Regions from separate parts of the Streptomyces sp. NBC_00252 genome, predicted to be linked through region 3. Evidence: riboswitches for the same ligand, from Rfam matches in the RefSeq annotation. Region 3 holds a riboswitch; each other region holds the start of a gene.

Region 1 (7,795 bases), 3.6 Mb from region 3:
CCGTGCGTGGTGTCAGCGGGAGCTGCGCTTGCTCCGGTAGAGCACCACGAACCCGGCGACGAGCAGCAGCGCACCGGCCACGGCGGGCCACAGGTTCGCGCCGGTCTCCGCGAGACCGCCCTGTGCCTGCGGCTCGTTCGGGCTCACGGCGGCGTAGCTCTCGCCGCCGGAACTCGCGGCGGGCGGCGTCGTCTCGGCGGTGCCGACCTCGCCACCGGAGGCGGCCTTGTCGTCCGAACCACCCTGGGTCGGCGTCGACTTGGAGCCCTCGGTCTTCGTGTCAGCCTTGGGCACCGAGACGGCGGTGGTCAGCGATCCCGGGTCCGTGGTCTGCACGTCGGTGGGCTGGTCGTCGGGCGCGCTGGTCGCGGGGTCCGCGGTGGCCTGGCCGCCGTTGTCACCCTTTCCGCCGTTCCCGCCGTTGTCACCGCTTCCGGCGTTGCCGCCGTTGTCACCACCGCCGGCGTTCCCGCCGTTGCCCTGGTTGCCGCCGTTCCCGGCGGGCTCGTCGGACGCGGTCGCGCCGGCCGTCGGCTGGGCGCTGTCGGTGGCCGTCGGGGACTCCTGCGGTTCACCGGAACCGGAGCCGCCGCCGTTGCCGGAGCCGCCGGCGTTGCCCGAACCGCCGCCCGAGCCGGAGCCGTCGCCCGAGCCGCCGGGGTCGTTGTCCGTCCCCGCGCCGCACTTCTCGCCGTTGTTGATGCAGTTGACCATGTCCTTCATCAGGCCCTCGTCGAAGACGTTGATGAAGTCGCCGTGGTCGGTGACGGGCTTGTGCTGCTGCTCGGGGAAGGAGTCCACCGCGAACAGCGGAGTCGTCTTCCCGCCGTCCTGGAGGCTCGGCGCCTTCACGTCGTAGACGATCCGCTGGACCAGCTGCGGGATGGCCTCGAAGCCGGCGGGGCAGGTGCCGTCGGCGGCCTCGAAGGCCACGTGGGTGCGGTGGTTGGCGCTGTCGATGTTGCGGCCGTCCCAGCAGCTCTGGAACTTGAAGGTGCGCACGACGTCACTGCCGGACGGGCACAGCGGGTACTTGTCCTTGAGCTGCCGGTCCTCGAAACCGGTGCAGCTCCAGGAGGCGTTGGCGTTGGCCGGGCCGTTCACGAAGGCCTTCGCGTCACCCGTGATGATGCGCAGGAGGCGCGGCATCGCGACGACCTTGCTCTTCGGGTTGCCCACGAACGTCAGCGTGGCCGCCCTGGCCGTGACGATCTGGCCGGAGTTGCCTTCGGTGCCGCCGCCGGGCTTGTCGGCGTCCCGCTCCTGCTTGCCGTTCTGCAGACGCAGCACGGGCCAGTAGTACGTGGACTTGTCGCCCTGGTTCTCGCAGCTCGTGTTCGCCTTCGCCAGGTCGTCGTCACTGGCGAACGCGTTGTTGGACTGGTTGCCGACGTAGTCGTGGAAGTGGTGGGCGCCGTTGGTCACCCCGGGGGCGACGATCACGTTGTCGGAGTTGAACAGGCCGTTCTCGTTCACCCCACAGGCGGTGACGAACGTGCCGCGGGAGGCGTCGGCCTGGTCCTGTGCCGCGTTCACGTTGGGCTGTACGGAGGTGATGTCCGCGTAGTCCGAGGCGACCGGTCCGTTGGTGGAGGGCTGGTTGCCCTGCTGGTCCTGGCCGCCGGCGCTGGCGCTGGCGTCACCGCCGGCAGTGGCGGCCCCGCTGGCGTCGCCGTTGCCCTTGTCGTCGCCGCTCTGGTCGTCGGACCCGTTCGTGGGCGCGATCAGCGTGCAGCCGGCGAGCGCGTCGAGTCCCTCCGGGCGGTCGCCGACACGCGCGATGGCGTCGTCGATCCGGCCGATCGTCGCGGCCCGCTTCTCCTTCAACGGATTCATGATCGCGTTGTCGGCGAAGGAGGCGTCCTGGCGTATGGACTCGGTGGAGTCCTTGAGCTTCTGGTAGGCCTCGGTTATCTGCTGGTCCAGAAGCGCGAGTTGGTTGTCGACCTCGGTCTTCGCCGCGTCGGGCACCGTCGTCAACTGGGTCCCGATGTCCGGGCAGTCGATCGTCGCGCCGTCCGATGCCGCATCGGGAGACCCTTGCTGGGTGGTGTCACCGCCCCAGCCCTCGGACGCCGACGCGTAGACGTTCGCCGCCACCAGTCCTCCGCCGCCCAGCATCAGGGCGACTGCTGCCATCGTCGCGCGTCGTGCGCCCGTGGGGCGTCTGCGCGTGTTGCGTGCCAAGGAAGTTGCTCCTACACGTATCGGTCGGCCCGGCTCGTCCCGGCATGGAAATCCCCCGCACCAATACGGGGCGGGGTGCCGGTGTGTTCAACCGTCCCAAAAATTCATAGCGACCTCTTATGGAGCTCCTGGCACGGTGGCCCCCAAGAGCCCTCGCCACACCCAGGACGAGGTAAAGGTCACAAATACGTATCGGACATATCGCGCTTCAACCTTCACATGAGGCACACACGTTGGCTAGGTTGACGCCCAGGCCGTACGACCTACACCGGCGATCAGCGCCGGGCCGCGCGGCTCGCGTCGAATCCGGTGCGTCGCTCGCGACAGCCGGAACCGGGGACCCAACCGACTTGGGGTGAATCGGCCCAACCGCCCATCTGGGCAAGGACCGTAGGGCACACCTTCCGTGATCGACCGCCCGAACCCGACAGCTAACCCGGTAGGCGCGTTACGGAAGGAGCACGTCTGCCATGCCGGCAGAACGAAGTACGCGCACCGGAGGCAGTGGCCCCACCGTGGACGACCGACCCAGCCGTGACGAAGTCCAGCGGCGGATCAACTCCCTTTACGACCGGGCCGAGACGGCCACCGGGAACTACAACGCCACCCGTGCGATGTCCGGGGGCCCGCGCAAGCGTGTCGAACCCCGGTCCGGCGCTCCGCGTCCTTCCGACCCCGCCCTCGACGCCGTCACCCGGCAGTTGTTCGACCGGGCGCGGGCCCAACTCGGCCCGACCGTACCGGCGATCCTGCCGCCCAGCAGGACGGGCCGTCCGGCGGCGGCACGTTCCGAGCGCTCCGAGCGACGCCCCGAGGGTGACGGCGGCGGGCGGGCGCTCGAAGCGCAGCCCGGCCGCGCTGTCGCCGAGCTGACCGCGGGGACGTCCGTACCGGACATCACCAGCCAGCACCTCGCCTCCCCCGTCGCGGAGTTGACCGCGCGGCCGGTCGCCGAGTTGCTGCCCGCCGCGCCGCAGACACCGCAGGCGCAGGCACCGCAGGCACCGCAGGCACCGCAGCTGCCCCAGCCGACCATGCTCGACCTGCCGCCCGTGCCCGCCGTCGAGATGACACCGGCGCCCTTCGCACAGCCGCAGCAGTTCGCACCGACCTTCGCCCCGGCTCCGGCCTTCGACCCGCTCACCGCGGACCTCAACCTGCTCCCGTCCATCGCCGCACCGCGCTCCGAACCGGCCCCGGCGCTGGCCACCTGGCCGCCCGCCGAGTCCAACTGGCCTACACCGGAGGCGACTTGGTCGACCGGGCAGACCCCGGTGATCCCCGAGCAGCAGCCATGGTCGACCGGCCAGATGCCGATCGTGGCCGCACCGGAGACCCCTTGGTCCAGCGGTCAGATGCCAATGGTGGCCGCACCGGAGACTCCCTGGTCCAGCCGTCAGATGCCGATGGTGACCGAGCAGCAGGCATGGTCCACGGGCCAGCTGCCCGCCATACCCCAGCAACAGACCTGGTCCACCGGAGAGATGCCGGTCGTGACCCAGCAACAGGCCGCGTCCACTGGGCAGATACCGCTCGCGGCCCAGCAACAGGCCACCTCCACGGGCCAGATACCGGTCGTGCCCGAGCAACAGCCTTGGGCCACCGGCCAGATGCCCGTCGTGGCCGCGCCGGAGCCGACGTGGTCGACCGGGCAGACACCCGTGATCCCCGAGCAGCAGACGTGGTCGACCGGGCAGACGCCGATCGTGGCCGCGCCGGAGACGCCCTGGTCCAGCGGCCAGATGCCGATGGTGACCGAGCAGCAGACGTGGTCCACCGGCCAGACGCCGATCGTGGCCGCCCCGGAGACCCCCTGGTCCAGCGGCCAGATGCCGATGGTGACCGAGCAGCAGGCATGGTCCACCGGCCAGCTGCCCGCCATGCCGCAGCAACAACCCTGGTCCACCGGCCAGATGCCCGCCCTGCCCGAGCAACAGCCTTGGTCCACGGGCCAGTTGCCCCTGATGCCCGAGCAGCCGACCGCGTACCCCGCGCCGCCGCAGGACTGGCGCCCGCCGCAGCAGGAGTGGCAGCCGGTCCCGCCCGCCGCCGAGGTCGCCTTCGCCGCGGCGCCCCTCCTCGGGCCCGAGGTCTCCTTCGCCGCGGCTCCGCTGCTCGCCCCCGAGGTCACCGCGGCCGCCGCGCCGGCCATGGCCCCGGAGATCATTCTCCCGGCGGCCCCGGCCATGAGCCCGACGGTCGCCGCGCCCGTCCCCGTCGCCCCGGACGCGGGCACCCAGAGCAAGACCGCCATCGCGCTCGCCTTCGCCCGCGCCCAGATCGGCAGGCCCTGCCTGTGGGGCGCGGCGGGACCGGACGCGTACGACTGCTCCAGCCTCACCCAGGCCTCCTGGAAGGCCGCGGGCGTCCACCTCCCGCGCACCGCGCAGGAACAGTCGAGCGCCGGCACGCTCGTCCCGCTCACCGACATCCGCCCCGGTGACCTGCTGTTCTTCCACGACAGCGTCGACCACGTCGGTCTCTACACCGGCAACGGCCTGATGATCCACGCGCCGAGCCCGGGGACGCCGATCCGCGAGGAGTCGATCTTCTACGCCGGTTCGGCCGCCATCCGGGGCGCCGTACGGCCCGCCTGAGCCGCCCGGGGCCGGGTGTTCCCGGCCCCGACCGCGCCCGTCCCGCCACTCTCTCCCGGGCGTGTCGTTGGTCCGTACGAGTGGTGGAACCTCCGACACGGTCGTAGCGTCAACAGGGAGACGAGATCGTGTGCCTCGACAGGCGGGTCCCCCGCCGGTGCGAGTACGGGGCGACGAGGACGAACAGGCGGCCGGGAGCGGACATGTACAAACACACCATGGTCGGAGTCGTCACGCTGTGTGCCGCCGCCCTGCTGGCGCCGGCTGTCGGCAGCTCGGCCGCGGCATCGGTGCGCACGGAGCCGGTGGCCGCTCACCGGCAGTTCCAGAGCCCCGTCCTCGTCGACTGCCTGTGGCACCCCGAGGTGCGCCCCTCCGACTTCACGCTCGCGTGCGGGGACGGCAACAGCCGCCTCACGTCGCTGCACTGGACGTCCTGGAACGACACCTCCGCGACGGCCACGGGCGTCAACATGGTGAACGACTGCGTCCCCTACTGCGCGGCGGGCAAGTTCCACTCGTACCCGGTCGTCGTCCGCCTCGACACCCCGCAGACCTGGAAGCGGCACCCCCAGGTGCAGCAGTACGGCCAGATCAGCCTGACGTACACCGCGGGCCGGCCCGACAAGTTCGCGCACGTCGTGACGTACCCCCTGTGGAACTGACTCACAGGGACAGCTCCACCACCAGCGGCCGGTGATCCGAGATCGCCGTCCTGGGCACCCGCACCGCCCCTACGGCGTCCTCGCCGAGCCCGTTCAGCAGGATGTGGTCGAGCTGGACGAGCGGGCGGTGCGAGGGAAAGGTCGCCTGCCGCGCCGAGCCCCGCCAGCCGCGCCGCGCGGACGCGTTGAGCGCGACCCGGGGCAGTGCGCCGATCAGGTTGAAGTCGCCCATCAGCAGCTGGGGTCGGGGCAGTTCGGCGATCCAGCGGCGCACGGAGCGCAGTTGCCCGATGTTCCACCCCGGCACGAACGAGAGATGCACGGCCACGACGGTGAACGGGCCGTGCGGTCCTTCCAGTACGGCCGCCAGCGCGGCCCGCGCCTGGTCCCGGGCCAGCACCGGAACGGCCCGCCCGGCCACCCGCAGCGGCATGCCGAAGGGCGCTGCCGGGAGCCGTAGCGCATGCCACTCGCGGACCGGGAGCCGGGACAGCAACGCGACGCCGTGCGAGGGGACTTGGGGCCGGCGGGCTTCGTGGCCGTAGACCCGCATCCCGGGCTCGGCCGGGTCGAGGACCCAGCCCCGGCCCGGTACGGAACGGCAGTGCAGCGCCGTCGCGTAGCGCCAGTCCCGAGCGGCCATCGCCTCGGCGGCGACCGCCGCCTGGTCGACGCCGCCCGACCGCTCCTGGAGCCGGTCGATCTCCTGGAGCGCCACGATGTCGGCGTCCAGGGATGCGACGGCCTCGGCGAGGGGCGCGGAGAGATCGCCGGTGAGCGTGGCCGTCGGACGGCCGTCCGGGTCGATCGGCCGACCGTGCAGCACGTTGAACGTCGCACACCGAACCAGTGAGTCACCCATAGTCAGGCCGCATTGTACGTAGGCCGCCCGCGGGGACTGCCTGGTGGTGCGGTTCAGGGACTCACCGCCGGAACGAATGACGAATCCGTGGCCCGTACGTCGAGTCATTTCGCGATCACACACGTACCTGCGGTCATGGGCGCCCAGCGCCGACCCGCCACGTCACCGACTCGGAGAACAGGCACCCCATGAACGCATCCGCACCGCACGACCCCGCCGCCGACGGAACCGCCCAGATCGGCGTCACCGGCCTCGGCGTGATGGGCCGCAACCTCGCGCGGAACTTCGCCCGCAACGGCTACACGGTCGCCGTCCACAACCGGTCGCCGCACCGGACCCATGAGTTGATGAAGGAGTACGGCGACGAGGGAGCCTTCGTCCCGGCCGAGACCGCGCGGGAGTTCGTGGCCGCGCTGGAGAAGCCCCGCCGTCTGATGATCATGGTCCAGGCCGGGCCTGCCACCGACGCCGTGATCGACGAGTTCGCCGAGCTGATGGAGCCCGGCGACATGATCATCGACGGCGGCAACGCCCACTTCGCCGACACCCGCCGCCGCGAGGCCGCCCTGCGCGACAAGGGCCTGCACTTCGTCGGCGCCGGTGTCTCCGGCGGTGAGGAGGGCGCGCTGAACGGGCCGTCGATCATGCCCGGCGGTTCGGCGGAGTCGTACGCCGTGCTGGGCCCGATGTTCGAGTCCGTGAGCGCGAAGGTCGACGGCGAGCCCTGTTCCACGCACATCGGGACCGACGGCGCCGGGCACTTCGTCAAGATGGTGCACAACGGCATCGAGTACGCCGACATGCAGCTCATCGCCGAGGCCTACGACCTGCTGCGCCAGGTCGGCGGCTACACCCCGGCCGAGATCGCGGAGATCTTCCAGCGCTGGAACGAAGGACGCCTCGGCTCCTATCTGATCGAGATCACCGCCGAGGTCCTCGCGCACACCGACGCGGAGACCGGCAAGGCGTTCGTCGACATCGTCACCGACGCGGCCGGGCAGAAGGGCACCGGCCGCTGGACCGTGCAGACCGCGCTGGAGCTGGGCTCGCCGGTCACCGCGATCGCGCAGGCCACCTTCGCCCGCGCCTCCTCCAGCCAGGGCGCCCTGCGCGCCGCCTACCGGGGACTGCCGGGCGGCACCACTCCCCCGCTGAGCCGCACCGAGGCCGACCGGTTCACCGCCCAGGTCGAGCAGGCGCTGTACGCGTCGAAGGTCATCGCCTACGACCAGGGCTGGAAGATGATCCAGGACGCGGCGGCCGAGTTCGACTGGTCGATCGACCTCGCGGCGGTCGCCGGGATCTGGCGCGGCGGCTGCATCATCCGCGCCTCGTTCCTGGACCGCATCCGTGCCGCGTACACGGCGGACCCGGGGCTGGTCAGCCTGCTGAGCGAGGAGAGTTTCGCGGGGGAGATCGGCGACGCGCAGGTCCCCTGGCGCGAGGTCGTCGCCTCGGCGGCGCGCCGCGGCATTCCGGTCCCG
Region 2 (7,795 bases), 4.3 Mb from region 3:
GCCGTTGGACCATGCTGCAGGCCGCGCGCAAGGGCCTGTTCGCGCAGATGGTGGTCGTACCGCTGCTCCAGCGGCACCGGATCCTCACCCAGGTCTCCGGCGACCACCTGGAGGTCATCAAGCTGATCCCGCCGCTGATCATCGGCGAGCGTGAGGTGGACCGGTTCGTAGACGCGTTCACCGCCGTGATGGACGACGCGCACAGTGGTGGCGGGCTGATGTGGGACTTCAGCAAGACACTGGTGAAGCAGGCGGTGGCCAACCGCTAGGTTTTTGCCCCTGAGGCAAGAAATTTGCCGCAGGGGCAAAAGTCCGGCTGAATGGAGGACATGAGCTCCTCCGAGACCGGGCCGGAACCGTCGGCAGGGCCGGCCGAAGACCTGCCGGCCACCGTCGCACCACAGCTCCGCGCGCTGCGCCGCCGCGCCTCCCTCACCCTGGAGGCCGCCGCCCGCTCCGCCGGGCTCTCGCCCGCCCATCTCTCCCGTCTGGAGACCGGGCAGCGCCAGCCCTCGCTGCCGATGCTGCTCGCGCTCGCCCGCATCTACGGTACGACAGTCTCGGATCTGCTCGGCGAGACGGCCACCGACCGGGACTCCGTCGTCCGCGCCGCCGACATGGAACCGACCCGCGCGGGCGGCTGGACCTACTGGCAGGCCGGGGCCCCCGGCCGCGGGATGCAGTCGCTGCGCGTCCGCATCCCGCACGGCTCCCAGGGCGACATCGTGCGCGTGCACCCCGGCGAGGAGTGGCTCTACGTCCTCACCGGCCGACTGCGGCTGCGGCTCGGCGACACCGCGCACATCCTCGCGCCGGGCGACAGCGCCCACTTCGACTCGCTGACCCCGCACCGCCTCGCCGCCGCCGACGAGGACGGCGTCGAGGTCCTGTTCGTCCACACCCTGCTGCAGAGCCCCACGGCCACCCTGTGCCTGGGCCCGATCACCGGAGAGACGTCATGAGCGGCAACAACATCGAGGACAAGTTCCCGCGCGCCCTGTGGATCCGGCTCATCATCTACATCGCCGTCGGCCACCTCTTCGCGGCCTTCATCTACCTGCTGTTCTCCGTGGGCGCCAAGTAGCCCGCGACGGCGGCCTGTTGAGCCGGGCCGGTAGCCTCGGCCGGTTCAGTCGAGCAGGCGCTCGCGCAGCCGCTCCCGGATCTCCGGGGTGATCCCGAGCCCCTGTTCCAGGTAGGCGTCCACGCTGCCCCAGGTCTCCTCGACGGTCTCGAAGGCCGCCGTCAGATATTCGGCGCGGGCGTCGAAGAGGGGGCTGAGGAGCTCCATCACCTCGGGGGAGTAGGCCGAGGCGGAGGAACTGCTGCGGCGCACCTTGTAGCGACGGTGCTTCGCGTTCGACTCCAGGTAGTCGGTCACGATCGCCTCGCGCTCCACGCCGAGGGCGAGCAGCGTCACGGCTATCGACAGACCCGCGCGGTCCTTGCCCGCCGCGCAGTGCATCAGCGCGGGGACGCTGTCGTCCGCGAGGGAGCGCAGCACCTGGGAGTGCTCGGCGGTGCGCTCCTTGATGATCGTCCGGTACGACGCGACCATGCGGGCGGCGCCCTTGCCGTCGCCGAGGATCTCGCGCAGCTGCTCCATCTCGCCGTCGCGGACCATCTTCCAGAACTCGGAGCCGTCCGCCGGGTCGCTCAGCGGCAGATTCACATTGCGCACACCCGGCAGCTCGACGTCGGGACCCTCCAGCTTCTGGTCCGACGCGTTACGGAAGTCGAAGATCGTGTGCAGGCCCAGCGAGCCGAGGAACGCGGCGTCCTCGTCGGTCGCGTGCGCGAGGTGGCCGCTGCGGAACAGCACCCCGTGCCGCACCCGGCGTCCGTCCACCGTCGGAAGTCCGCCCACGTCCCGGAAATTGCGCACTCCGGACAACTCCGGCTCGGTCGACGGAATCTGCTGCGTCACGAGGACTCCTCCCACTCGGCCCGACGACGCGGCTCACCGGCGGGCACGTTCTCGACGATACGACATGGGTTCCCCAGGCAATGAGTTGTCCACAGGCGTTGCCTCGCAGGCCCCGTGCCGTTGATGATGTTGGTGCTTGAGCGGACTTGTTCGAATCTGTGAGGGGCTTGATGTTGGAGATCGCCGAGAACGGCCGTACGTGGGTGCTGTCGGGCCCGACGAGCAGCTATGCCGTCCATCTCACCGAGCAGGACGAGCTGCTCCACCTGCACTGGGGCCCCGCGATCGCACTCGCCGACGCCGAGGAACTGGCGGCCCGGCCGCTGCCCGGCGCCTCCTCCTTCGAGTCGCGGCTCGACGGCCGCGAGGAGTACCCCGTCGAGGGTGGCCCCCGCTTCGCCCGCCCCGCCCTCTCCGTGCGCACGCCCGAGCGCCGCGGCACGGAATGGACCTTCGAGCGGTACGACACCGAGGGCGACGAGCTGCGGCTGCGCTTCCGGGACGGCGGCCTTGCGATCACGCTGCACTACCGGACGCGCGGTGACGTCGTAGAGCGCTGGACGACCCTCGGCAACGACGGGGCCGCGCCCCTGGAGCTGCTGCGTGCGGACTCCGCGACCTGGACGCTGCCCGAGCGCGAGGGCTGGCGGCTGTCCCAGCTGCACGGCCGGTGGGCCGCCGAGTCCCGGCTGGTGCGCTCCGACCTCACCTACGGTGAGAAGGTCATCGGCAGCCGCCGCGGCCACACCGGACACCAGCACCTCCCCTGGGTCGCCCTCGACACCGACGCGACCGAGGAGCGCGGCGAGGTGTACGGCTGCGCCCTCGGCTGGTCGGGGTCCTGGCGGCTCGCCGTGGCCCAACTCCCGGACGCGCGCGTGCAGATCACCGGCGGCGCCGGGTACGACGACTCCGGGCTGCTGCTCCTGGCGCCGGGGGAGTCCTTCACGACCCCGGTCTTCGCCGGCCTGTGGAGCGACACCGGCCACGGCGGCGCGAGCCGCACCTGGCACACGTACCAGCGGACGTACGTCATCCCGGACGCGGACCAGGACCGGCCGGTGCTCTACAACTCCTGGGAGGCCACCCAGTTCGACATCTCCGAGGACCAGCAGGAGGTGCTCGCGCGGCGGGCGGCGGCGGTCGGGGTCGAGCTGTTCGTGGTGGACGACGGCTGGTTCGGCGCCCGCACCAGCGACCGCGCCGGGCTCGGCGACTGGACGCCCAACCCGGACCGCTTCCCGGCAGGGCTCAAGCCCCTCGCCGACCGTGTGCACGCCCTGGGCATGCGGTTCGGCATCTGGGTCGAGCCCGAGATGGTCAACGCGGACAGCGACCTGTACCGCGCGCACCCCGACTGGGTGCAGTACCAGGAAGGACGGAAGCGGACGGAGTTCCGCAACCAGCTCGTCCTGAACCTCGCCCGCGAGGACGTCCAGGAGTACCTGTGGGAGCAGCTCGACGGGCTCCTCTCCAGCGCCCCGATCGACTACGTGAAGTGGGACTTCAACCGCTGCTTCACCGACGCGGGCTGGCCGGGCGAGGCCTACCCGCAGCGCCTCTGGGTGGATCATGTGCGCGCCCTGTACGGCCTGTTGGACCGGTTGCGGGAGGCCCACCCGGGCGTCGCCTTCGAGTCCTGCTCGGGCGGCGGCGGCCGGATCGACCTCGGCATCATGAGCCGCACGGACCAGGTGTGGACCTCGGACAACACCGACCCGCTGGACCGGCTCGCCATCCAGTACGGCTTCAGCCAGATCCACCCCGCGCGCGTGATGGCCGCCTGGGTCACCGACAGCCCCAACACCCAGCTCAACGGCCGGGTCAGCAGCCTGCGCTTCCGGTTCGTGAGCGCCATGGCCGGTGTGCTCGGCGTGGGCGGCGACCTCTCGGAGTGGACCGAGGAGGAGCTCGCCGAGGCCCGCCGCTGGGTGGACCTCTACAAGGAGATCCGGCCCCTCGTGCAGCACGGCGACCTGTACCGCCTGCGCCCGCCGACCGGTGGACTCAGCGCCGTGCAGTACGTCCGCGGCGACGAGACCGTCGTCCTCGCCCTCCTCCAGGCGCAGCACTACGGCGAGCCCCTCCCGGCGCTCAGGCTGCGCGGACTCGACCCGACAGTGTCGTACGAATGCCTCGAAACGGGCGAAGTGCACCGAGGGGCCGTGCTGTTGCACCACGGACTGCCGACCGGGCTGCGCGGTGACCTGGATGCGATGGTTCTCCGGCTGCGTCGCATCTGATCCTTCTGTCCCAATTGCAGCCTTCGTCCAACTCGCTCTGGAATAAAGGAACCTGAGAGTCGCGTACGTGAGCAGCGTCATATTCGTGACCGTGCGTCGTTCGTCATGTTCACGTAATTGACGTGCTTTTACAGGGGAATTGAAGGGCAGGGTCCTGGGGGAATTCACGGAGGGTGACTGTGAATTCCCACAAGGGATCACAAGAAACGCAAATCCGTGGAACCTCCTGCTTGTCCCTTTGCGTCTTCCTCGCTTACGTTCGCCACCAATCCGGACGGACGCCCAGTCCTGCCGCCGACCGGACTTCGCATCCACTCACCCGTATGCGGCAGGAGCGGGGGACCCACAGGTACGACGCCTGTTCCGGTCTCCGGAACGGGCTTGGGGTCAAGACGCGCCCAGTGCGCGGCCGGGCATCTCCAGCCCGAACCCGACAGCTCACCTCGCAGGCGCCGGAGAGGAATTCGTCATGCCCGCGAAGGGTAAACACCGCCGCCCGAAGCCCCAGCGCTTCACCCGCTCGATAGCCGTCGCCGGAACCGGCGGCGCGGCACTCGCCCTTCCGCTCATGGGAGCCACCGGCGCCCATGCCGCGACCACGACTTCCGCTCCGGAAAAGGCGGTTCAGTCCGTTCCGGTGGTCGAGAAGACGGCGACCGAGAAGTCCACCGCCGCCAAGTCGGCGCGCGTCACCACGTATTCGGTGAAGTCGGACGACTATCTCTCGAAGATCGCCGAGGAGCAGGACGTCACCGGCGGCTGGAAGAAGATCTATCAGGACAACCGCGAGGCCATCGGCGGCAACCCGTCGCTGATCCACCCGGGCCTGAAGCTCTCCCTCGGTGAGAAGGCCACGACGAGGGGGACGGACACGACCAAGTCGTCGACGTCGTCCGGCACTTCGTCCTCGTTCTCCTCTTCTTCCAAGAAGTCGTCGGCCACGCAGAGCGCCGACACCACCAGCACCTCCACCGGCTACGGCCTTCCCGTGACCGGCGGCACCATCGGCACCGGCTACCGCGTCGCCGGCAGCATGTGGTCCAGCGGCTACCACACGGGCGTCGACTTCGTCGTCCCGACCGGCACCACCATCAAGGCGGTCGCCGCGGGCACGGTCGTCTCGGCGGCCTACGACGGCGCCTACGGCAACGAGGTCGTCATCCGGCACGCGGACGGCGAGTACTCGCAGTACGCCCACATGTCGCAGCTCTCCGTCTCGGCCGGCCAGACCGTCACCGAGGGCCAGCAGCTCGGCCTCTCCGGCGCGACCGGCAATGTGACCGGCCCGCACCTGCACTTCGAGATCCGGACCACGCCGTACTACGGCTCGGACGTCGACCCGGTCGCCTATCTCCGCTCGCACGGGGTCACCGTCGGCTGACCCCAGGCCCCGACGCCACCCCCCCCACAGCACCGAAGGCCGGACCCCGATCCCCGGGTCCGGCCTTCGGCGTATGGCAGTTTCGCCGTCAACGTACCTGGTCAGAGAGTTATTCCGACTTTGGACAACCCTTTACAAGTGGCTTATCTCACCGTCCGTCAACCCCTTATTACGATCGCGTAGGTCACAGGCGAGGGTGAATTATGGTTGCCGTGGCTAACGATTCGAAGAGTGACAGCAGATCAGTGATCGGGTCGTACGTGGCGCTGGGGGACAGCTTCACCGAAGGCGTCGGCGACCCTGGGCCCGACGGCGCGATGGTCGGCTGGGCCGACCGGTTCGCGGTACTGCTCGCGGATCGCCGGCCCGAAGGCGACTTCGCGTACGCCAACCTCGCCGTGCGCGGAAAGCTGCTCGACCAGATCGTGGCCGACCAGCTCACCCGGGCCAAGGAGCTCGGCCCCGACCTGGTCTCCTTCAGCGCGGGCGGCAACGACATCATCCGCCCCGGCACCGACCCCGACGAGGTCGCCGAGCGTTTCGAGCGCGCGGTGGCCGACCTCACCGGCGCCGTCGGCACCGTCATGGTGACGACCGGCTTCGACACCCGCGGCGTGCCCGTGCTCAAGCACCTGCGCGGCAAGATCGCCACCTACAACGGACATGTGCGGGCCATCGCCGACCGCTACGGCTGCCCGGTGCTCGACCTCTGGTCCCTGAAGACCATCCAGGACCGGCGGGCCTGGGACGGCGACCGGCTGCACCTCTCTCCCGAGGGGCACACGCGCGTGGCGCTCCGCGCCGGACAGGTCCTCGGCGTCGAGGTCCCGGCCGACCCGGAGCAGCCCTGGCCCCCGCTGCCGCCGCGCGGCCCGCTCGACATCCGGCGCGACGATGTCCACTGGGCGCGCGAGTACCTGGTGCCGTGGATCGGACGCCGGCTGCGCGGCGAGTCCTCCGGCGACCACGTGGAGGCGAAGGGCGCACTGTCACCCGACGCCATCAAGATGCGGATCGGGGCGGTGGCCTGAGGAGGGGCGAGGGGATACGGCGGTCGCTCCTGGTGCGCTGCGTGCCACGGGCGCCGTCGTCACGGTCCGCGAAGTGAACCGAGTCGCTACGGAGAGGCCGATCAGGGCGTCGTCAACGCGGCCCGGTCGAGCCCCAGTTCACGGGCGAGCGCCTCGTCGACCCACTCCAGGGCGCGCGCCCGGGACACCGTTCCCGCGTACGCCGTCATCTGTACGGCGAGGCCGTCGAGGAGGGCCGTGAGGCGCAGGGCCGCGCCGCCCGGGTCCGGGCAGTGGAACTCGCCCGCGGTCACCCCCTCGGCGACGACCTCCGCGAGGGCCTGCTTCCACTGCCGGTCGAGATCGCGCGTGACGTCCAGGAGAGCGGGTTCGCGCAGCGCCGCCGCCCAGCCCTCTATCCACAGCCGCCAGCCCTTGGCCGGCCCGGTCGGCGCGTACCAGCGCACCGCGGCCCGCAGCCGGCGCAGCGCGGTCGTACGGCGGCCGAGCAGCTTGCGCAGATGCGCGAGGTCGTCCTCGGCGGCGAAGGCGAACGCGGCGGCGACCAGTTTCTCCTTGGTCGAGAAGTGATAGAGCACCAGCGCGTTGCTCACCCCGAGCGCCGAGGCCACGTCGGCGATCCTGACCGCCGCCACGCCCCGCGCCTCGATCTGCTCCACGGCGGCGCGCAGCAACTCCGCCCGCCGCTCCGCCACGCTCAACCGCACTCTCGCCACGCCGTCACCCTAATCCGTTGCCCATAGGGGTGTTGCCCCGTACGTCACCGGTACCAGCCGAACCGTTCCGCGATGACCGGCAGCCGGTCCGCGACGATCGCGTGCGCGGCGGCGCGCGGAGTGGTGCCGTCGGTCTCCGCGCGGGCCAGCATCAGGTCGATCAGGGCACGCATCGACCGCCTGGTGTGGGCGAACGCCTCGCCCGCGTCCGCGCCGATGTCGCCGAACAGGGTCCACCACCACCAGGCGTTCGTCCCGGAGTTCACGACCACGTCCGGCAGAACGACGACCCCGCGCGCGGAGAGCAGTTCCTCCGCCTCCGGGAGGACCGGCATGTTCGCGGCCTCGACGATCCAACGGGCCGTGATTCCTTGCTGGTTGGTGGTGTCGATCGCGTACGACACCGCCGCCGGGACCAGCACCTCCGCCTCGACCGACAGCCAGTCCTCACCGGGCAGTTCGAGGTCGCCCGGGCGCAGCACGGAACGGTCCACGGT
Region 3 (7,795 bases):
CCGGCTCGGTGCTCACCACCCCCGAGTTCTTCCCGAACCAGACCGACTTCTACGACACGGCCGCCAAGATCGCCGCCACCACGGCCGCGTCCGCCTGGGGCCCGAACGTCCAGGTCGCCTACGACACCTTCAGCGACGCGTTCGGCACCGCCACCAAGGCGAAGAAGGCCGCGCAGTTCGACACCGCGCTCGCCACCATGCAGGCGAAGACCTTCAGTGACATGAAGAAGCAGGGCTTCAAGGTGACCGAGGCATGACCAGCACGCCGCTCAAGGGCTCCGACCGGCTGTCGGCCGGGCCCTTGGCGGACGGCACCGCCACACCCGTCCGCCCCCAGCGCGTCCGCCGTCGTGGCCGCAGCGCGCCGTACTGGTTCCTCGTACCGGCCGTGCTCCTGTTCGCCGCCTTCACCGTCGTCCCCATCGGCTACGCGGTGTGGCTCAGCCTCCACAAGGTCCAGGTCAAGGGCATCGGCCTCGGCAAGGGCGCCCGCCGGCAGGTCTGGAACGGCCTCGGCAACTACACCGCCGTCCTCGAGGACTCCGAGTTCGGCCACAGCGTCCTGCGTGCCTTCGGCTACGGCCTGATCGTCATCCCCACCATGCTCGGTCTCGCCCTGGTCTTCGCGCTGATGCTGGACACCCCGCAGGCCCGCAGCGCCAAGTTCGCCCGCCTCGCGATCTTCCTGCCGTACGCCGTCCCCGGCATCATCGCCGCCCTGATGTGGGGCTTCCTCTACCTCCCGACGGTCAGCCCCTTCTACTACCTGCTCCGCGAGTTCGGCCTCCCGCAGCCCGACCTGTTCGACGGCGGCAACCTGTACCTCTCCTTCGCGAACATCGCGGTCTGGGGCGGCACCGGCTTCAACATGATCGTCATCTACACCGCGCTGCGCTCGATCCCCCAGGAGATCTACGAGGCCGCCCGCATCGACGGCGCCTCCGACCTGAAGATCGCCCTGCGGATCAAGATCCCGATCGTGATGCCGTCCCTCGTGCTCACGTTCTTCTTCTCGGTCATCGCCACGCTCCAGGTCTTCACCGAGCCCATGGCCCTCAAGCCGCTGACCAACGGCCTCTCCAGCTCCTGGAGTCCGCTGATGGCCATCTACGACGCCGCCTTCCTCAGGTCGGACATCTACGGCGCCTCCGCCACCGCCGTGGTGCTGGCCCTGGCGACCTTCGCGCTCTCCTTCACCCTGCTGCGTGTCTCCGACCGCTACACCCGGGAGGACCGGGCATGACCCCCCTCACCCTCACCGCCACCGACGCCCGCCCGGGCCTCCTCCGGCGGAAGCGCACCGCGTGGGTGCCCACCCTCGTGCTGATCCTCGGCTCGCTGTACTGCCTGATCCCCGTGATCTGGGTCGTCATCGCCGCCAGCAAGGGCCGCGGCGAACTCTTCTCCACGTTCACCTTCGCCCCCGGCACCGGCTTCCTCGACAACCTCAAACAGCTCAGCTCGTACCGCGACGGCATCTACTGGCAGTGGATGGTCAACTCCCTCTTCTACGCGGGCGGCGGCGCCCTCCTCTCCGCCGCGGTCTCGGCCGCCGGCGGCTACGCGCTCGGCCGATTCGCGTTCAGGGGACGGGAGTTCGTCTTCAAGCTGATGCTGGCAGGCGTCCTCGTCCCCAGCATCGTGCTGACCGTCCCGCAGTACCTGCTCCTGTCGAAGCTCGGCCTGGCCGACTCGTACTGGTCGATGCTCCTCCCGTCGATCCTCTCCCCCTACGGCGTCTACCTCGTCCGCATCTACGCGGCCGCGTCCGTCCCCAGCGAACTCCTCGAGGCAGCCCGCATGGACGGCGCGAGCGAGTGGCGGATCTTCTCGCGGATTGCGGTGCCGATGATGATGCCCGGGCTCATCACGGTGTTCCTCTTCCAGTTCGTCGGCATCTGGAACAACTTCCTGCTGCCGTACGTGATGCTCGCCGACGACACCAAGTTCCCGCTCACGCTGGGCCTTTACACCCTGCTCAACCAGGGCGCCTCCCAACCCGCCCTCTACACCCTGGTCATCATGGGCTGCTTCCTCGCGATCCTCCCCCTGATCGCGCTGTTCCTGGTGATCCAGCGCTTCTGGTCCCTGGACCTGCTGAGCGGATCGGTCAAGGCCTGAGGTGTGCGTCCCGAGGTGTCAGCGCTGAGCCGTATCTCCCCCCACCGCACCCGAACGGGCAGAACGAGGACCATGACCACCAGTCCGAACGGCCGCCGCAAGCCGCCCACCATCCACGACGTGGCCCGGGAGGCAGGGGTCTCCCGGGGCACGGTCTCCCGGTTCCTGAACGGCGGCCACTACGTCTCACCGGCCGCCCGCACCGCGGTGGAGACGGCGATCAGGAAGACGGGCTACGTCGTCAACCGGCACGCCCGCTCCCTGAGCACCGGCCGCTCGGACTCGGTGGCGTTCCTCCTCACCGAGCCGCAGGAGAAGTTCTTCGAGGACCCCAACTTCAATGTCCTGCTGCGGGGTTGCACCGAACACCTGGCTCGCCACGACATCCCGCTGCTCCTGATGCTGGCGTCGTCGAAGGACGACCGCCGCCGCCTCACGCGGTACATCACCTCGGGCCACGTCGACGGCGTCCTCCTCGTCTCCAACCACAGCGGCGACCCGGTGGCGGCCGAACTCCGGTCCGCGGGCATCCCGTTGGTGGCCTGCGGCAAACCCCTCGGCACGGCCTCCAAGTACAGCTACGTGGCAGCGGCCGACCGCGACGGCGCCCAGGAAATGGTCCGCCACCTCATCGCCCGAGGCCGCCGTCGCATCGCCATGGTCACCGGCCCACTGGACGCCCCCGGCGGCCCCGACCGCCTGGCGGGTTACAGGGACGTCCTCACCGAGGCAGGCCTCCCGCACGACCCGACCCTCGTGGTCGAGGGCGACTACCGCCGCACGGGCGGCGAGGAAGCGGCACGGCGCCTCCTCGCCCAGGCCCCGGACATAGACGCGGTCTTCGTGGCCTCGGACCTGATGGCCCTCGGAGTGGTCAACACCCTCCAGAAATCGGGCCGTTCGGTCCCGGATGACATCGCTGTCGGAGGCTTCGACGACTCGGCCGCGGCCACCTCCATCACCCCGGCCCTCACCACCATGCGCCAGCCCTACGACCGCATCAGCGCCGAAATGGTCCGCATGCTCCTGGCTCAGATCGCCGGCGAGGACACGGCCGGCGTGATTCTGCCTACGGAACTGGTGGTACGGGAGTCGGCATAACGGCCGTAATTGTCAAACCAACCGGAACTCGGGTCAACGCATGTGAAGGCAGGAGCCGTCCGGTTCGTGTCGAGTCGGGGGGGCTTTCCATCCGTATTCTCTGATCATGGCCGCACCCCTCGCATATGCACTGATCGCCACCGACCTGGACGGGACGCTGCTGCGCGGTGACGACACGCTCTCCGACCGGTCCCTCGCCGTGCTCGCGCGGGTGGCGGCGGCCGGTGCCCGGCATCTCGTCGTCACCGGCAGGCCCGCGCCGAGGGTGCGGCCCCTGCTGGACGACCTCGGCTCCAAGGGGCTCGCGGTGTGCGGACAGGGCGCGCAGTTGTACGACGCCGGCGCGGACCGTCTGCTCTGGTCGGTCACCCTGGACCGGGAGTTGGCGGAGACGGCGCTCGGGAAGATCGAGGCGGAAGTGGGCCAGGTGTACGCGGCGGTCGACCAGGACGGTGTCGACGGCCTCACGCTCATCGAGCCCGGCTACCTGATGCCGCACCCCACGCTTCCCTCGGTGCGGGTGGGCCGGCGGGACGACCTCTGGTGCGAGCCCATCAGCAAGGTGTTGCTCCGTCACCCGGACCTGGCGGACGACGAGTTGGCGGCCACGGCCCGCTCGGTGGTCGGTTCGCTGGCCTCGGTCACCATGTCGGGCCCCGGCACCGTCGAACTCCAGCCACTCGGCATCACCAAGGCGACGGGACTGGCCCTGGCCGCCCGCCACTTGGGCCTGACCCCCTCCGACACCATCGCCTTCGGCGACATGCCGAACGACATCCCGATGTTCGACTGGGCGGCGCACGGGGTGGCGATGGCCAACGCCCACCCCGAACTCAAGGCGGTGGCGGACGAGGTGACGTCCTCGAACGAGGACGACGGCATCGCGGTGGTGCTGGAGAGACTGCTCGGCTGAGCCCTGAATGGCCCCGCAGGGGCACATTCAGGGGCGCGGGGCTGTTTCTCTTTGCGGCTGTTTTCTAGTAAGCGCCGTACACGTTGTCGATGGACCCGTACACGGCCGCCGCGTAGTTGCAGGCAGCGGTGATGTTCGCGACCGGGTCGTACGGGTCGAACGAAGTCCCGGCCACGTGATACGCGTTGAACGTCGGGTCGATCACCTGGAGCAGCCCCTTCGACGGCGTACCGGCCGCCGCGTTGGAGTCCCAGTTGTTGATCGCGTACTGGTTGCCGGACGACTCACGGATCACGTTCCGGTAGATCCCGTTGTACGTACCCGGAATCCCCTTCTGCGCCATGATCGCGAGCGACTCCCGGATCCACCCGTCAAGGGTGTTGGGGTACCCGGCGAGCGTGGTGGAGGCGGCGGTGGTCGACGTGGTGGCCGCGGACGCGGTGGTCGCACCGACGACGGGCAGGGCCAGGATCGCCGCACCGGTGCCGGCGATGACGGCACGGCGGACGAGGCGGGCACGGCGGGACTGAGCGGTTGCAGGCATGACGAGGTTCCTCTCCGTCGCCTGCGAGGTGAGCTGTCGGGTTCGGGCTGGGAGGTGCCCGGCCGCGCCCTTGCGGACGTGACTTAACCCCTAGCCGTCCCGGTCGCGATGACCGGTCCGGCGACTTACCTGGTTCCCCCGCTCCTGCCGTGCGAGAAGTTCGTGACTGGGATGCCGGGCGGCGGCAGGATTCGGCGTTCCGCTCGACAGGCCGGGAAACTATGCGAGAGCACATGTCCGGAACAAGTGGCGGAATCACACCTAACCCCTATTGACCTTGGTCTGAGGCGTATGGGGCGCTTGATCCTTTGCAGGAGCCAAGGGTCAACTGTCAATCGCCGCAAGGGGAAACGCGGGCAGACCGGGACACAGGTCGCGCACAGAAACGCGTGACCCAACTCACGAGAGGATTAAGAACGGCAAATCGGGCATTCAACCTCAACTGGCAGTTCTCGGAATCCTTTTCTCCCAGGTGCGATGGAAGATCACTTCTCCACCCTCGGTGCAGATGACCTCATTTGAGGTAAGAAAGTCCGTTTCGTCGCAGGTGATCTCCGACCGGGTCCGCACGCTCGTGTCCCAGCCGAGCTCCGGCCGGTGCAGCCGGATCGACCATTCCGAGAGGGTGCGCGCGGACAGCGGATCGGACTCGTCGATCGTGTACGTCTCCAGCGCGTCCTCGGTGAACTCCAGCCCGTCGGGATACACCCGCGTGCCGCCGTACCGGGGGTCGACCTCGAGCCGCCACTCGCCCTTCGCCACATCCCGCACGATCAGTCGCTCGGGCCGCGGTTCGTCCAGCGTGGCCGGGTAGTTGACCCCGAGCGGCTCGGCCTCCTCGGGTTCGTCGAAGTGGATGTCGTCCGTCAACTCCTGCTCCCGCACCGGGAGTTCGAGCGCGCTGCCCTCGGGGTCCAGGGTGAAGCCCGCCGCGGACTCCGGCTGCGGCCAGATCCACGGCCAGTACGCCGACGACACCGCGAGCCGGATGCGGTGCCCGGGCGGGAACGCGTGCCCGATGCCGTTCAGCTCGAAGGTGACGTCCTCGGTGGTCCCCGGCGTCCACGGCACCGCCCGGTCCCGCCCGTGCCGCGCCGACAGGTTGAGCACGCCCCGGGTGACCAGGGTCGAGGAGCCGTCGGGGGCGACGTCGCAGAGCCGGGCGATCACCTGCCCGCGCGGCACCTCGCAGGTCAGCCGCAGCCGTACCCTCGGTCGCCCCAGCACCCACGTCTCGGCCGGCACCTCGAACTCGAAGCACGCCGACCGCGCGTCCTCGTCCCGCTGGTCCGGCGGCAGGTCGGCGTCGTTCCCGAAGGGGAAGAACCGGCCCGCGTCCACCCCGGTGTGCATGGGGGAGCGGACGACCACGGGGGCGCCCCGGAGGCCGTACGTCGTCGTCTTCACGTGCGGCGAGGGCCACGCGGGCTCGCCGACCCAGCGGCCCGGGAGGGTGTCGTAGACCGTGGCCGGGGGATGCGAGTCGCTGACGTAGGCCCGGAGGAGGGGGTCGGTCAGGACGCCGGTGTCCTTGTCCTTCAACCAGTGGTCCCACCAGCGGAGGGTCTCCTGGAGGAAGCCGATCGCGGGGCCGGGCGGGAGGCCGCGGTCCGGGTACTGGTGCGACCAGGGGCCGATGAGGCCGCGTACGCGGTCCGGCGGGAGGTGTTCGACGAGCCGGATGACCGTGTCGCGGTACGGGTCGTGCCAGCCGCCGACCGCGAGGACGGCCGCGTCGATCGCGCCGTAGTCCTCGCAGACGCTGCCGTGCTTCCAGTAGTCGTCGCGGAGTTGGTGGGCGAGCCAGGTGTGGATGAACGGGTCGATCTCCGCCAGGCGGCCCAGCCACATGTCGCGCCAGACGAGGCCCGCGTACTCGGGGTCCGGCGGGCGGGCGACGAAGGCGAGCATGGTGGCCGCCCAGGCGTGCAGGTCGACGGCGAGGGCCGAACCGCCCATGTAGTGCACGTCGTTGTCGTAGCGGTCGTCCGTGGAGCAGACGGTGACGATCGCCTTCAGCGGCTCGGGGGCCAGGGCGGCGATCTGGAGGGAGTTGAAGCCGCCCCAGGAGATGCCGAACATGCCGACCTTGCCGGTGCACCAGGGCTGCGCGGCGAGCCAGTTGACGACCTCGACGCCGTCGGCGAGTTCCTGCGCGTCGTACTCGTCGCCGGGCAGGCCCTCGCTGTTGCCGTGCCCGCGCACGTCGACGCGGACGGAGGCGTAGCCGTGGCCCGCGTACCAGGGGTGGCGCTGCGCGTCGCGGGGCGCGGTCCAGTCGGTCAGGCGGTACGGGAGGTACTCCAGGAGCGCGGGGACGGGTTCGTCCGTCACCGGGCGCCACACGCGCGCGTAGAGCCGGGTTCCGTCCGCGAGGGGGATGCGGATGTCCTCGTGGGTCGTCTCGTGGGGGAAGGACGTACGGATGCGCATGAGGGGACCCCGCAGGTTCAGTGGACCGGGTGCATGGTGCGGCGCAGCCAGGGCGCGGCGGCCATCACGGCGAGGCCAGCGGCCACCGCGATCGCGCCGTTGACGCCGAAGTAGGCCGGTTTGGAGACGTCGTCGTAGAGCTTCACGGTCTGGGCCTGGATGCCGTTGGCGAGGGCGAGGGACAGGAACCAGAGGGACATGGTCTGGCTGGAGAAGGCGGCCGGGGCGAGCTTGGTGGTGGCGGACATGCCGGAGGTCTCCAGGAGGATGTCGCCGAGGCCGAGCAGGAAGTAGGAGCCGACGATCCACCAGGCCGACATGCGGTAGGCGTCGCCGGTGTGCCCGCTGGTCGGCAGGACCATCAGCAGGAAGGACAGGCCGCCGAGCACGACGCCGATCGCGATCTTGTTGGAGGCGTGCGGCTGGCTGCGGCCCATGCGGACCCAGAGCGCGGCGACCACGGGTGCGAGCCCGACCTCGAAGGCGCCGAGCGCGCTTGCGTACCAGCTGGCGGGGAAGTCGAAGCCGAGGATGGTGGTCTCGGCGTTCGAGGCGGCCAGCAGCATCATCGTCGAATACGCCTGGAACAGGATGAAGTTGAAGACCGTGGAGGCCAGGAACAGCACGATGTACGGGCGCAGCCGGCCGCGCTCCTCGGGGCTCACCCGGGGGCTCATGAACAT

The links. Region 3 has a riboswitch for cyclic di-AMP ahead of OHT77_RS26285 (transglycosylase SLT domain-containing protein). Riboswitches for the same ligand answer to the same signal wherever they lie in the genome.
Region 1: another riboswitch for cyclic di-AMP. It lies ahead of OHT77_RS42780 (NlpC/P60 family protein); the one in region 3 lies ahead of OHT77_RS26285 (transglycosylase SLT domain-containing protein).
Region 2: another riboswitch for cyclic di-AMP. It lies ahead of OHT77_RS07445 (LysM peptidoglycan-binding domain-containing M23 family metallopeptidase); the one in region 3 lies ahead of OHT77_RS26285 (transglycosylase SLT domain-containing protein).

Annotation. Positions count from the first base shown of each region.
Region 1 is NZ_CP108087.1:9,588,676-9,596,470, reverse strand. It holds gene OHT77_RS42785 (DUF1996 domain-containing protein) at 13-2,139, opposite strand; cyclic di-AMP (ydaO/yuaA leader) riboswitch at 2,476-2,649, shown strand; gene OHT77_RS42780 (NlpC/P60 family protein) at 2,658-4,784, shown strand; gene OHT77_RS42775 (hypothetical protein) at 4,988-5,449, shown strand; gene OHT77_RS42770 (endonuclease/exonuclease/phosphatase family protein) at 5,451-6,311, opposite strand; gene gndA (NADP-dependent phosphogluconate dehydrogenase) at 6,500-7,795, shown strand, end outside.
Region 2 is NZ_CP108087.1:1,703,867-1,711,661, reverse strand. It holds gene OHT77_RS07470 (aspartate aminotransferase family protein) at 1-269, shown strand, start outside; gene OHT77_RS07465 (helix-turn-helix domain-containing protein) at 330-962, shown strand; gene OHT77_RS07460 (DUF6126 family protein) at 959-1,084, shown strand; gene OHT77_RS07455 (tyrosine-protein phosphatase) at 1,130-1,927, opposite strand; gene OHT77_RS07450 (alpha-galactosidase) at 2,098-4,170, shown strand; cyclic di-AMP (ydaO/yuaA leader) riboswitch at 4,473-4,635, shown strand; gene OHT77_RS07445 (LysM peptidoglycan-binding domain-containing M23 family metallopeptidase) at 4,640-5,551, shown strand; gene OHT77_RS07440 (SGNH/GDSL hydrolase family protein) at 5,797-6,582, shown strand; gene OHT77_RS07435 (TetR/AcrR family transcriptional regulator) at 6,684-7,298, opposite strand; gene OHT77_RS07430 (Glu/Leu/Phe/Val dehydrogenase dimerization domain-containing protein) at 7,343-7,795, opposite strand, start outside.
Region 3 is NZ_CP108087.1:5,954,388-5,962,182, forward strand. It holds gene OHT77_RS26260 (ABC transporter substrate-binding protein) at 1-257, shown strand, start outside; gene OHT77_RS26265 (carbohydrate ABC transporter permease) at 254-1,243, shown strand; gene OHT77_RS26270 (carbohydrate ABC transporter permease) at 1,240-2,121, shown strand; gene OHT77_RS26275 (LacI family DNA-binding transcriptional regulator) at 2,194-3,222, shown strand; gene OHT77_RS26280 (HAD family hydrolase) at 3,329-4,135, shown strand; gene OHT77_RS26285 (transglycosylase SLT domain-containing protein) at 4,200-4,679, opposite strand; cyclic di-AMP (ydaO/yuaA leader) riboswitch at 4,683-4,854, opposite strand; gene OHT77_RS26290 (CocE/NonD family hydrolase) at 5,118-7,112, opposite strand; gene OHT77_RS26295 (peptide MFS transporter) at 7,130-7,795, opposite strand, start outside.